Regions from separate parts of the Planomonospora corallina genome, predicted to be linked through region 2. Evidence: riboswitches for the same ligand, from Rfam matches in the RefSeq annotation. Region 2 holds a riboswitch; each other region holds the start of a gene.
The links. A riboswitch is a leader RNA that binds a small molecule or an ion and turns the genes downstream of it on or off. The one in region 2 is predicted to bind cyclic di-AMP.
Positions count from the first base shown of each region.

Region 1: it holds a riboswitch for cyclic di-AMP, as region 2 does, so the genes downstream of both, ACFOWE_RS29295 (CHAP domain-containing protein) here and ACFOWE_RS30025 (coiled-coil domain-containing protein) in region 2, are expected to answer to the same signal.
Region 3: it holds a riboswitch for cyclic di-AMP, as region 2 does, so the genes downstream of both, ACFOWE_RS03210 (C40 family peptidase) here and ACFOWE_RS30025 (coiled-coil domain-containing protein) in region 2, are expected to answer to the same signal.

Region 1 covers NZ_JBHSBM010000043.1:13,867-18,252, forward strand. Annotated here, with positions in the region: gene ACFOWE_RS29290 (ABC transporter substrate-binding protein) at 1-166, opposite strand, end outside; gene ACFOWE_RS29295 (CHAP domain-containing protein) at 670-1,497, opposite strand; cyclic di-AMP (ydaO/yuaA leader) riboswitch at 1,517-1,652, opposite strand; gene ACFOWE_RS29300 (hypothetical protein) at 2,024-3,076, shown strand; gene ACFOWE_RS29305 (DUF6716 putative glycosyltransferase) at 3,088-4,332, shown strand.
Region 2 covers NZ_JBHSBM010000047.1:121,856-126,241, forward strand. Annotated here, with positions in the region: gene ACFOWE_RS30010 (carboxymuconolactone decarboxylase family protein) at 1-30, opposite strand, end outside; gene ACFOWE_RS30015 (nuclear transport factor 2 family protein) at 327-695, shown strand; gene ACFOWE_RS30020 (carboxymuconolactone decarboxylase family protein) at 770-1,372, opposite strand; gene ACFOWE_RS30025 (coiled-coil domain-containing protein) at 1,725-2,669, opposite strand; cyclic di-AMP (ydaO/yuaA leader) riboswitch at 2,715-2,848, opposite strand; gene galT (galactose-1-phosphate uridylyltransferase) at 2,921-4,000, opposite strand; gene ACFOWE_RS30035 (DeoR/GlpR family DNA-binding transcription regulator) at 3,997-4,386, opposite strand, start outside.
Region 3 covers NZ_JBHSBM010000009.1:65,583-69,968, reverse strand. Annotated here, with positions in the region: gene ACFOWE_RS03220 (RDD family protein) at 1-804, opposite strand, end outside; gene ACFOWE_RS03215 (amino-acid N-acetyltransferase) at 1,009-1,593, opposite strand; cyclic di-AMP (ydaO/yuaA leader) riboswitch at 1,954-2,106, shown strand; gene ACFOWE_RS03210 (C40 family peptidase) at 2,115-3,158, shown strand; gene ACFOWE_RS03205 (LuxR family transcriptional regulator) at 3,335-3,583, opposite strand; partial or broken gene lysX (bifunctional lysylphosphatidylglycerol synthetase/lysine--tRNA ligase LysX) at 4,211-4,386, opposite strand, start outside.

The DNA of each region.
Region 1 (4,386 bases), on a different contig from region 2:
CGCCGCCGAAGGTGTGGACGGTGATGGTGACCGGCTCGGCCGCGGCCGACGTGCCGCCGCTGGTGGCGGGCTTCTCGTCGCCCGAGCCGCAGGAGGTGATCGTCAGGGCGGTGACCGCCATGACCGCAACGGCGGCGAGCTTGCCCTGCCGCTTGGTGTTCAGCATTCCGGACCCCTCTCAGGTGGTCGTCCGAATCGATGGGAGGTGCCGCCGCGGCCGGTCCCCGACAAACCGGGCCGAGGCGGGTGGGCTCTGCACCATATTTGGGAGCGCTCCCACGAAGAGTGGCCGACGGGCAACGGGAACGTCAATATGCCGAAACTCAACCGTTACAACTCGTGTTCAGAAGCAGGATGTATAGCGCTTTAAGTGTACAAACGCCCCAGAGATGCTGCTGGGAGCGCTCCCATAACGGGAGCGCTCCCACAGCACGCCGTGATCCAGGGGGAGGGCATGCGGCCGGATCCGGGGCCGTGGACCTCCGGAAGGATCACGGAGGCGGGCCCGGGCGGTGCGCCCGTCCCGTCCGTGAAGCGGACAAGCGGGCAGGGCCCGTGGAACGGGCGAGGGGGCAGGGCCCGTGGAACGGGCGAGGGGGCAGGGCCCGTGGAACGGGCGAGGGGGCAGGGCCCGTGCGGGCCGTGCCCCCTCGTGTCCGGGCGGGCCGGTCAGGCCCGGTAGACCGGGTAGCCGTACCCGACGACCTGGGACTTCGGGCGGACGCGCCGCTCGACCTTCCCGTTGCCGGTGTTGCCCTCGATCGTGGTGATCGTGCCGTCGCCGTTGTCCTTCTCGACCAGGCCGACGTGGTCGATCCCGTACAGGCTGTCGCCGCCCTTCCAGTCGAAGAAGACGAGCGCGCCGGACTTGGCGGTCCTGCCCCAGTGCCCGTTCGCCTTGAACCACTGGGCGTAGGTGACGGTGTAGGCGTCCCAGCCGAAGACGGGCCGGATGCCGGCCTGCTCGCCCACCCAGGAGACGAACATCGCGCACCAGGGGGCGTTGGCGTAGCCGCGGATGCTGCCGCCGTCGCGCTCGACGGTCTCGTCGGCGCGGTAGGAGTCCATGTACCACCGGTGGAACTTGGTGCCGCCGCCGGCGCCGTTCTCCTTCACGCCGATCTGGCGCTCCGCGATGTCGAGCACCTCGGCGGCCGAGACCTTCGGCAGTCCGTCGGCGATGACCTGCAGGGACGTCCTGGACCTGGCGGATTCCGCGGAGACCGCCCGGGAGGCCGGCCGCTCGCCCTTCCAGGCGATCGCGGCGATCGCGGCGGACAGATCCTGCCCGGTGTCCGCGTGGGCGGGAGGGCTCGCGACGGCCCCGCCGGCGAGGGTGACCGAGGCGCCGACGAGGACGTGGGTCAGGCGGCGCTTCTTCGCGGGGGAGTCCTGGCCCTCCGGGACGGAGGTCCGGCTCTTCGTGTGGGAGGGCCTGCTCCTCCCGGAGGAGATGACGCGGATCTTCGAGGGGGAGGTGCGGCGGTGCTTGCCCATACGGGGATTCGGCTCCTTGATCGACTTCCGTACCGCCTACCGGGTTAGCTGACGGGTTCGGGCCGGAAAGTGCCCTACAGCGCACGTGGCGCTGACTCACCCCAGGGGAGTGGGTCCCCGGTTCCGCGGGGTCGCGGATTCGGCGTACTTGAACCATCGGTCACCTGCACGGATGCCTGAGCCGGTGCACGGTGAAGGCCGGGCAAACGATCGGAGCGGGGTTTCATCTCTCGGCATCGGATGGGGAAAAATCCGGCAAAAGGCGGTGTAGCGGGGGAGGGGGAGGTGTCCGCATCCGGACGACCGTGTCCGGGACGACCGTGTCCGGGACGACCGCGCCCGGGACGACCGCGCCCGGGACGGCTGGGCGGGGGCGGTCGAACGGAGACGGACCCGCACGCCGCCGCCCGGTTCCAGCGGGGCCCGGTTCCGGCGCCGCCCGGTTCCGGCGGGGATCGGGGGCGTGGCCGGCTGTTCACCTCGGGTTCCCGGCGCCGTAAGACCGCCGCGTTACCGTGAGGCCGTCGTGAACGGGTCATCGCCCGGCGTGGAGCAGCACGGTCGAGACCACGCGCGGGAGCAGTGTTCGGCCGTCGCCTGGGTGGAGTCCCCGCTGCAGATGCTCGGCGTGGTGGAAGCGCACCACGCCGGGCTGCTGGGCCCCCGGACCAGGGTGGTGCCCCGGGCCGGGCTGCGCCCGCTCACCGTGACCCGCCGCGAGCTGCGCCGCCTCGGCCTGCCGGACGGGCTGGAGCTGGCCGAGCCGGAACAGGACATGCCGCGGCCAGGCCGGGGTCCGGCCTGGGTGGTGGGCGACGCCTTCTCCGGCAAGGTCCAGCTCACCTGGCTCACCGCCCTGCCCCGCCGCGTCGTGATCGTCGACGACGGGCTGGCCACGATCAGGCTCCTGGAGCTGCTCACCGGCCGGCCGGGCGTCCCGCTGCTGCGGGCCCGCGCCGCCGGCCGGCCGCTGCGCTCCGCGGCGCGGACCGCCCTGGGCGCGGCCGCCGCCCTCCGGCTGCGCGCCGCCGCCCACGCCGGCAGACTGTCGATCTTCACCGCGCTGCCCGTCCCCGCCGAACTGGCCGACGCCGTACGGCGCACCGGCGCGGAACTGGCCGGCCACGACTTCGCCTGGCTGCGCGCCCAGCCGCTGGGCGGACCCCGCCCCGCCGAGCGCACCGTCGTCCTGGGCACCTCGCTGGTCCGCAACGGGCTGATCCACCGCGAGCGCTACCTCACCTGGCTGGCCGAGCTCGGCTCATCCGGACCCGTCGCCTACTTCCCGCACCGCCGGGAGGACCCCGGCGACCTCGACCGGGTCAGGCGGCAACCCGGCGTCACCGTCTACGAGGGCGGCGGACCCGCCGAGATGACCCTGCGCGGACTGGCCGCGGAGCAGAAGGTGATCAGCCTGCCCTCCACCGCGGTCACCTCCCTGCGGGTCCTGCTGGCGGCGCGGGGCGTGGCCGTGGAGACGGTGGAGGTCCCCGACGAGTGGTGGACCGCCCGGGCCGCGCCCTCGCTCCGCTCCCACCTTTCGATGTTCGCCCACCACGACACTGGAGTGCGCGGTTGAAAGTCCTGGCCGTGGCCGACTCGGATTCCTACCTGAAGTGGGCCGCCTGCCTGCTCGGCGGCCTGCCCGGAGGCTGCACGGCGGAGCTGGCGGTGATCCGTACGCCCATCACCCCGTCACCCGCGCAGATCCGCGCGGCCGTGTCCGGCGCGGCGGCCGACCCGCCGGTGCTCTCGGCCCGCGCGCTGCGCCGCGCCGCGGAGCGGTTCCGGCCGGACGCCGTGCTGGTCGCCTGCACCGGGCCCGTGGTGGACATCCTGACCGCCGAGGTGCTCGCGGGCCTGTCCCCGCGGCCGGTGTTCGTCTCCGGGCTGCCCGGCATCTCGATTCCCGCGACCGAGAAGGCGTGGCTGTTCCGGAGCGGGTGCGACCTGTTCGTCCTGCACAGCGGGCGGGAGGTCGAGGAGTTCACGGAGATCGGCCGCAGGCTCGGCGGGGGCGGCGAGGTGGGCCTGGCCCGGCTGCCCTTCCTGCGCCCCGGCCCCGGAACCGGGATCGGGGCCGGGGCCAGGGGCGGGGCCAGGGGCGGGGGCGGGGCCGCGGACGACCCGGGCGCCGGGACCGCGGCCGGGCCGCGTAAGCGGGTGGTGTTCGCCACCCAGGCCAAGGTGCCCAGGCGGCGCGAGGAGCGCGAGCGCATCCTGCTGGCCCTGGCCGACCTGGCCGGACGCCGCCCGGACCTGGACGTGGTCGTCAAGCTCCGCGCCCTGGCAGACGAGCGCCAGACGCACAACGAGCGCCACCACTACCAGCGCCTCTGGCAGGACCTCGGCGGACGGCCCGGCGTCCTGCGCTTCGAGGGCGGCCCGATGCACGAGCACCTGGCCCGCGCGGCGGGCTTCGTCACGGTCTCCTCGACCGCCGCGCTGGAGGCCATCGCCCAGCAGGTGCCGCTGCTGGTGCTCTCCGACTTCGGGGTGAGCGCGGAGATGATCAATATCGTCTTCGAGGGCAGCGGGCTTCTCGGCACCCTGGACGACCTGGCCGAGGGGAGCTTCCGCACTCCGGACGAGAGTTGGTGCGCGGCCAACTACTTCCATGGCGGCGACCAGGAGGACTGGACGGCCCGGCTGGTATCCCTGGTCGGCCGGGCCCGCTCGGGCAGCCTCGCGCCGGCCGTCTCGCTGCTCGACGGCCCGCAGTACGCCGCCGCCCGCCGCCGCGCCCGCCTGCGGGTGGAGGTCCCGCCGAACGTGCTCCGGGCAGGCTACCGGGCCAAGCGGCGGATGCGCCGCTACCTGCGGGCGCTGGGCTGAGCGCGGCCGCGGGCCGGCGGTCCCAGGGTCCCGGGCCGGCGGCTCCCGGGTCCC
Region 2 (4,386 bases):
CTCGTCGGAGTCGAGGGAGATGTGGGGCATGAAAAGTCCCTTGGGGAGGAAAGAATTTCTCTCGGCACGCTCTCCGGAAGCGGACGCGTCCGACGAGTGCTCATGATCGCCGGGCTCTCCGCCGCTGTCAATCGTGGATTCGGTCCTCCGGGTACGGGTGGACCCCTGATTCGGTACATACGTGATGTGATTATGGCCGCAAGGCCAGTGTCCTATTTCCCTCTTGTTCATTCCGTGCGGGGCGGGTTAGCGTCACTCCCGTCACACGAATCAGTGATGTCATCGGTGGGAGGCCGTTCATGTCCGTGCATTCAGATGTCGTTCCCGTGCGTGATTTCTACGAGGCGCTCGCCAAGAACGACCTGGGCCGCATCCGCGACCACCTGCTCGCCGACGACGCGGTCTTCCACGTCCCCGGCGGAGGCTCCCTCTCCGGGGACTACCGCGGCAAGGAGCAGGTGATCGGCTACCTCGAGCGGTTCGCCGGGCCGGCCGAGAGCCTGACGCGGTTCGAGCCCGAGGAGTTCCTCACCGGCGAGCGGCATGTCGCGGTCCTGCTGCGCGTGCAGGGAGAGCGCGGCGGGCGGCGCCTGGACGAGCGGGGGCTCCACGTCTTCCGCGTCGAGGACGGAAAGATCACCGAGCGCCTGAGCTATCCGCAGGACCCCCGGGGCGTCGACGAGTTCTTCGCCTGACGCCCCGGCAGGGCGGCGGGAGCGCGCGGCCGTCGGAGCGGGCGTGCGGGACTGCCCGGCCCGTACGCCCGAGGTCACTTCCGGCGCGGGCGTCCTCGCGCCGGCCGCCGGGAGCGGCCGCGCAGGCGGGCCCGGGCATGCCGCCGGGACCGCCTGCGGGGCGGTCCGCCGGACTCGGCCGCCAGCACGGCTAGATAGCCCCCGGTCATCCGGGCCCGCGCGGCGTAGTGCTCGGGATCGTCGGAGGCGATCGTGCCGAGGCCGTCGACGTAGCGGTTGAACATGCAGAACGCGGCGGCGATCAGCACGGTGTCGTGGATCTCCAGGTCCGTGGCGCCCACCGCGCGGGCCGCCTCGACGTGCTCCGGGAGGACGTCGCGTCCGCTGCGCTGGACGGCGGCCGCGATGCGCAGCAGGGCCCGGAGCTTGCCGGAGACCGGGGCGCCGTCGAGGTCGGTGCGGACCTGCTCCACCAGCTCCATCCCCTCCGGGAGGCGGACCGCGGCGAGGGCCGCGTGGGTGGAGAAGCAGAAGCGGCACTGGTTGAGCGCCGACACGTACGTCGCGATGAGCTCGCGCTCTCCCGCGGTCAGCGTGCTCTCCCCGCGCAGCAGCACCTCCACCAGGGCGTTCAGCGGAAGGGCGGTCTCAGGGCGGAAGCGGAACAGCCCGCGCACCCCCGGGGCATCGGAATCGAGTTTGATGTACGGCGTGGATCCGCCGGCGTGGTTCAAGCCCGCCGGACGGGATCCTCCCCCCGGCCGGATGCCGCAGGAAACCGTTTCGTGAGTATGCGCGGTCAGTGCCTCGACTGCCGTGCCCGGCCTGATCGGGGAGGTGCTCACATCCGTCATTTCCCGGTCCTTCCTCGGTCGCGTCCCTGTTCTCGCACGGACAACTCTGCCCGTGGCGCGTGCCGGAGGAAAGAAATGGCGGATTCAGCAAGCTGACTTCCGGGAACAACTTGTTGCCGATTCCGGTCTTGACGGGAAGGGGGATTTTCTGGACGGTTTTCCCCCGTCCCGCGACTCAGTACATCGAGATGTGCACGTGGTCGTAGTGGTTGGCGGTGTTGCCGCCGCGGTCGGACATGAAGCGCCACCCCGAGCCGTGGTTGATGCGCTGGCGCCAGATCACGTACTTGACGCCGAGCTTGTTGCGGTGCTTGATCGTCCAGGCGGCGATCTCGTCGCCGAGCTTGAGGTTGGCGGCGGTGGGCATGGCGCCGCCGGTGCTCATCATGAAGTCGCAGGCCCGGCCGAGGGGGTGTTCGCCGCCGTCGTTCAGGCTCCGGTAGCAGCCGACCGTGTGGGTCAGGTCGAAGCGCCGCCTGATGGTGTCGCGCATGTTCCTGGTGCGGTCGGTGATGTTGTCGGCCCCGGTGGGCAGCTGGGGCGCCCAGCCGCCGGCGCGGCGCCCTGAGCCCAGGGGCACGAGCTGGTCGAGTTTCCGCTTGATGTCGCGGATGACCTTCTCGGCCTCCTTGCGCTGCCGCTCGACCTCCTCGGCCTCCTTGCGCCGCTGCTCGGTCAGCTCCTCGGCCCGGTCCGCGGCCTGCTTGCGCCGGTCCCTGCTGGTGGCGAAGCCCTCCAGGTAGGCGCTCTGCTGGGCGATGAGGTGCTCCATCACGGCGGCGGCGTTCATGCCGCCGCTGTCGGCGAACAGCAGGGACGGCAGGGTGCTCGAGCTGCTCTGGTAGCGGATCTGGGCGATCGAGTCGACCTGGCGCCAGGCCTCGTCGTAGGTCCGCTGGGCCTTGCGGAGGTTCTCCTCGGCGACCTTCTCGGCCTTCTCCGCCTTCCGCACGGACTCCCGTTTGGCGGCGTAGGTCTCGATGAGCCTGTCGACCTTCTTGTTGAGCTCGTCCAGCTCCTTGAGGAGCTGCTTCTCGGTGGGTTTGGGTTCCGCGAGGCCCGTGCCCGGAGCGGTGAGGGTGAGTCCGAGCGCGGAGAGCAGGCAGACGGACGCAGCCACACGACGGCGGAACGTGGGGGCCGTGGGGGACGGGGCCGCCACGCGTTCTCCTCTCCTCCAGCCGGCCGGGTTAGCTGACGGGTTCGGGCTGGAGCGGCCCGCCACCACGGTGGTTCACCCCAGGTGCGGTGGTTCCCCGGCTCCCGGGCGAGGCGCCCGGGATTAGGCATCTCCGCTGTTGAAGCGGCTAACTGGAGGATAGTAGTGGTAATGGGATGGTCATGCTAATTCAAGCCGAGACCAAGCGGTGATCAGTCCGTGACGACGGCGCGCAGGCGGCGGGCCGCCTCCTCGGGCAGGACGTCGTTGACGAACGCCCCCATGGCCGACTCCGATCCGGCGAGATACTTGAGCTTGTTCGGCGCCCGGCGGATGGAGAACAGCTCCAGGTGGGCGTAGGCGAGGTCCCGCCCGGTGCGGACCGGCGCCTGGTGCCAGGCCGCGACGTACGGCATCGCCACGCCGAACAGCCCGTCCAGCCGGCGCAGCACCTCGGTGTAGAGTGGCCCGAACGCCGCGCGCTCGGCCGCCTCGAGCCCGGCCAGGTCGGGGACCCGCCGGTGGGGGTAGAGGTGCACCTCGTACGGCCAGCGGGCGGCGGCCGGGACGAACGCCGTCCAGTGCTCGTTGGCCGCGACCACCCGCACCCCGGCCTCCCGCTCGGCGGCCAGGACGTCGGCGAACAGGTTCCGCCCGGTCCGCTCCCGGTGGCGCCCGGCGGCGGCGAGGGTCAGCTTCGTGCGGGGGGTCACGTAGGGGTAGGCGTAGATCTGGCCGTGCGGGTGGGCCAGCGTGATGCCGATCTCCGCCCCGCGGTTCTCGAAGCAGAACACCTGCTCCACGCCCGGGACGGCCGACAGCTCCGTCGTCCGGTCGATCCAGGCCTCCATGACCAGCTCGACCTGCCCGGGGGAGAGCCGGGAGAAGGAGGAGTCGTGCTCGGGGGTGAAGCAGACCACCTCGCAGCGGCCGGCGCCCGGGCGCACCTCGCTCAGCCCGCCCGCCGGGGCGTGCTCGCCGATCCGGGTGGAGAACGACGGGAACCGGTTCTCGAAGACGACCACCTCGTAGGAGGAGGCGGGGATCTCGCTGCGGCGTCCGGGGGCCGACGGGCAGAGCGGGCACTCGTCGGCGGGCGGCAGGAAGGTGCGGCTCTGCCGGTGTCCGGCGATCGCCACCCACTCCTCGGTCAGCGGGTCGTAGCGCAGCTCGGAGGCCGTCGGGCGGGGCGGCAGCTCCCGCTCGTCGACGGCGCCGCGGTCCGCGCCGTCCTGGCTGTCGTAGTAGAACAGCTCCCGGCCGTCCGCCAGATGGGTGAGTGTGCGCTTCATCGGTCCGCCGCCTGCCTCTCCTGCTCCGGCTCGGCGATGATCAGCTCGCCCGCCTCCGCTGTGATCTCTTCCCTGGCCTCCCGCGGCAGGCCGGGATCGCTGATGACGACGTGGGCGTCCGCCAGGCGGGCGATGGTGCTGATGCCCACCGTGCCCCACTTGGTGTGGTCGGCGGGCACGACCAGGCGGTGCGCGGAGGCGACCAGCTCGCGGTCGGTCTCGGCCTCGAGGAGGTTGGGCGTGGTGAACCCGGCGCGGGCGCTCATCCCGTGCACGCCGAGGAAGAGGGTGTCCACGTGGAGCCCGCGGATCGCGGCCACGGCGACCGGGCCGACCAGCGCGTCGGAGGGGGTGCGCACGCCGCCGGTCAGCACGACCGTGCGGTC
Region 3 (4,386 bases), on a different contig from region 2:
CACGTCGGTGGGGAGGCCCTGGGATCCGGCGACGCCCCCGACCTGAATGACCTTGATGCCCATCGCCAGCTTGCCCAGCGTCTGGCCGCTCTTGCGGAGCATGAGGAACTCGTAGCCGACGAACATCGCGGCCAGCAGCAGCGAGGTCAGCAGGGCCGCGATGAGGAAACCGCTCCCGTCCGATTGCTCGCCCGTTTGAAGGTTGATGCTCGCCTGCGTGACGAGGATCGCGCCGAGGACCGCCGCGATCAGCAGGCTGGCCACGAAGTAGATGACACCATCGATGATCCGCGCCACCAGGCGCTGCCACCACTCGGCGAGCGGGCCGGGAACGCCGGGAGGCGTCACCCCCTGAGGCCCGTACCCAGGCTGGCCGTATCCGGGCTGACCGTAGGCCTGCTGCTGGCCGTAACCCTGCTGGCCATAGCCGGGGTGGACGCCCTGCTGGCCGTAGCCCTGCTGGGGCTGCTGGCCGTAGCCCTGCTGCTGGCCATAGCCGGGCTGCGCGCCCTGCTGGCCGTAGCCCTGCTGCTGACCGTACCCCGGCTGCTGGCCGTACCCCGGCTGCTGGCCGTAACCGGGCTGCGCGCCCTGCTGGCCGTAGCCCTGCTGAGGCTGCTGGCCGTAGCCCTGCTGCTGACCGTAGCCGGGCTGCGCGCCCTGCTGGCCGTACCCCGGCTGCTGGCCGTACCCCGGCTGCTGGCCGTAACCGGGCTGCGCGCCCTGCTGGCCGTAGCCCTGCTGAGGCTGCTGGCCGTAGCCGGGCTGGGAGCCGGTGTCCCCCCGGTATCCCACGATCGTCACGTCAGGGTCCCCGCCCTGCTGACCGTATCCGTGCTGCTGTCCGTACTCCGGCTGCCCCGACGGTGTGCGATCGCGGTCGGGATCATCCTGCGGATACGGCGGCTGTCCGGTGCTCACCGCGTCACCTCACTTCGACTGGGCATGCGTCGTATGTCAGACATGCATGCTTGCTGCTGCACAAGGTAGCGACATAGGTAACAACAGTCACCTTTCCCGCGAGTCAGCACCCGGGTCATTTTCCCCCAAGTGAAGCAACATCCTGGTGTTGCCCAGGGTGTTGGGCTTGACGTGCTCGAGGTCGAGGAACTCCGCGACCCCCTCGTCATAAGAGGCGAGGAGTTCCGCGTAGACCTCCGGCGAGACCGGGGTCCCCTGGATCTCCCTGAACCCGTGCCGGGCGAAGAAGTCGACCTCGAACGTCAGGCAGAAGACACGGCGCAGGCCCAGGTCGCGGGCGGCCCGGATGAGCTCGGAGACGATCCGGTGCCCGATCCCCAGCCCCCGGCAGGAGGGGTCGACGGCGACCGTGCGGATCTCGGCGAGGTCCTCCCAGAGCACGTGGAGCGCCCCGCAGCCGACCACCTCGCCCGCCCGCTCGGCGACCCAGAACTCCTGCACGTCCTCGTACAGCGTGACGGTGGCCTTCTCCAGCAGGCGCGGCCCCGCCCCGGCGTAGGTGTCGACGAGGCGCCGGATGGTGCGCACGTCCGGGGTGCGCGCCCGGCGGACCATGACCGTCTCGGCCCCCGGCACGCCTTTCGGGGGGAAGTGCTCCGCAACCTGCTCCATATCGGATCAGGGTACGTCCTTCAGCGCCGACAATTACGGCTCATCCTTAACATGCGCCCCAAGCGCACCGGATGACGGAGAGTAAAAGCCCCGTCATGGGCTCACCGCCGCCTCTCGCCGGCCTCACCCCGGCCTTCCGCCGCCCGCCTCGCCCTCCCCCTTCAGGGCGTGGACCTGCGGAGACCTTCGTCACACGCCTTCCGGAGCGGGCACCGTCGCAGGGAGACAACCCTGCCGACCAGGATTTATCGTGACCTGCCCGTGATTTCGTCGTTCGCGGACCCTTACCGAGTTTGCAGTTCCGGTTGAGCTTGAACCTTCCTTTGCACTAGTGTCCAAGGCCGATGTCGGCTCACCCCGAGAGCCGGCCCGCCGAATCTCCGACTCGGAGAGCCGGGGACCCACCTCCCGAACGTTCCCCGGGGTGAATCCAGGGCGCCGCCAGCGTGCCCGGTAGGGCTGCCTCCGGCCCGAACCCGTCAGCTAACCCGGTAGGCGGTGCGAGGAGAGGAGCCTTGTTGGTGAAGCGCACGCGCGGCCGCGGGAGAGAGCACGCGGGCAAGCACGCCCGCTGTCGAGAACGCGCCCCGCGCCGCCTCTCGCTCCGGATCGCGGCCCTCGCGACCGCTCTCGCCTCCCTCACCCTGGGCAGCCCTCCGGCCGCCGTCGCCGAGCCGAAGCCCGGCCTCCAGGAGCTCGCCAAGCAGGCCGACCGACTGCACACGGAGATCGAGCAGCTCGCCGAGCAGTACAACGGTGAGCGGGTCAAGCTCAAGCAGGCGCAGCGGACGGCCGCCGCCGCCAAGAAGACCCTCGCCAACAGCGAGTCCAGGCTCCAGGAGCTCCGCCAGAAGACCACCCTGCTCGCGCAGAGCAACTACATGGCCGGCGGCCTGGCCAACACCCTCGCCTTCACCTCCTCCGGTGACCCCAGCGCCTTCCTCGACCAGGCCGCCACGGCCTACGCGCTCCAGCAGCAGCAGAGCGAGCAGCTCGCGCAGCTCGGCCAGGCGGTCAAGGCCGCCGAGCGGGCCAAGGTCAGCGCCAAGGCCAGGACCGACGAGGTCACCAAGCTCCTCGATCAGCTCGGCACGAAGCGCACGAAGATCGAACGGCTGGTCGCCCAGGTCGAGAGCGATCTCTTCCGGCAGGTGCGTCAGCGCGCGAACAGCGGCGGCCGCGCCGTGAAGGTCGACATGCCGATCGTGGGCGACGGCAAGGCGGCCCAGGCCGCCCGCTGGGCGCTCACCCAGCAGCTGAAGCCCTACGTGTGGGGAGCCGAGGGCCCCAGCGGCTTCGACTGCTCGGGCCTGGTCATGTGGGCCTACCAGAAGGTCGGCATCAGCCTCCCGCACTACACCGGCAACCAGTGGACGGCGGGCACGCGCATCTCCAGGGAGGAGATGCGGCCCGGAGACCTCGTCTTCTTCTACAACGACCTGCACCACGTCGGGATCTACATCGGCGGCGGCCTGATGGTCCACGCGCCGCGGACCGGCGACGTCGTCCGCATCGCCCCGATCGCGGGCCGGCCGTTCGCCGGCGCCGTACGGATCGCGAACTGAGCTCCGGCGCCGTACGGATCGCGAACTGAGCTCCGGCTCCGTGCGGGCGGACCGAAAGCCGGCGCCGTGCGGATCCCGGACCGGCTCCTGTTCGGAGCTCGTCGCGACCCGCGCTCAGGACGGGGCGGGTCGCGAGGGGACGGGCCCCGGACCGGGAACCGGACCGGGCGGCGAGGTCAGATCAGGCGGCGGCGGGCGGCCCAGGCCACGGCCTCGATCGCGGTGGCCACGCCGATCCGGTCGCAGATGCCACGCAGCCTGCGCCGGACGGTGCGCCCGCTGATGTCGAGGCGGCGTCCCACGCGGTCCACGGTGACCCCCTTGGCGAGCTCCGCCAGGAGGACGAGGTCCTCGTCGCTGAGATCGGCCTCGCGCACGGCCAGAGGGCCGCGACGGGCATCCACTACGACTTCTGGATATGCCATCTAGAGGTCCTCCCCCGCACCGGCACCCAGCCGTGAGTGTGATCGGAACCAATGTCGCCCGCCAGGAACGTTAAACGTCCTCTTCAAAGGTCGTCAAGTTCTGTTCTCGATAGAGCAGACGGACACCATTGACATACCGGTCATTACATGAACTACTAACGACATCACGGAGTTTAGTGAATAATTCGCTCCAGTCGACCGCGGCCCGTGCGAGCAGTGGCCTTTCCCCGTCCGCGCCACGTCGGCTCCGCGGGGAGTTCTCGCTGATCACCACGGGTCCGATCATCCCGTCGCCGCTCGGACGCGAGCATTTACCGAGATGATGAGATGTTCGTCACTTTGATCGGATCATGCGACTGGTGTGACGAGAAGAAATAGTTGTCCGGTTATCGGACGGAGATCCGCTCCACCGTGTCGAATATCATTCTGGAGTTCCGCTCCGGCGCACAGTAAGAGATGCGCCGAAAAAGCCTTTATGTTCTCGCATCAATGGGTGCCACAGCGGGCTCTCGGAGGGCCTTCCCGCGGGACCCCGCCCTCCTGCCGCGTGCGCCGGGACGCTCCCCGGCCGGGAGAAACACGTGAGCGCGGCCGGGGACGCTCCCCGGCCGCGCTCACGCACCACGATCAACCCGCCGGCTTGACCAGCGGGAACAGGATGGTCTCCCGGATGTTCCTGCCGGTGAAGGCCATCACGAGGCGGTCGATCCCCAGCCCCATGCCACCGGTCGGCGGCATCGCGTATTCCAGGGCGGTGAGGAAGTCCTCGTCAAGCTGCATGGCCTCCGGGTCGCCGCCCGCGG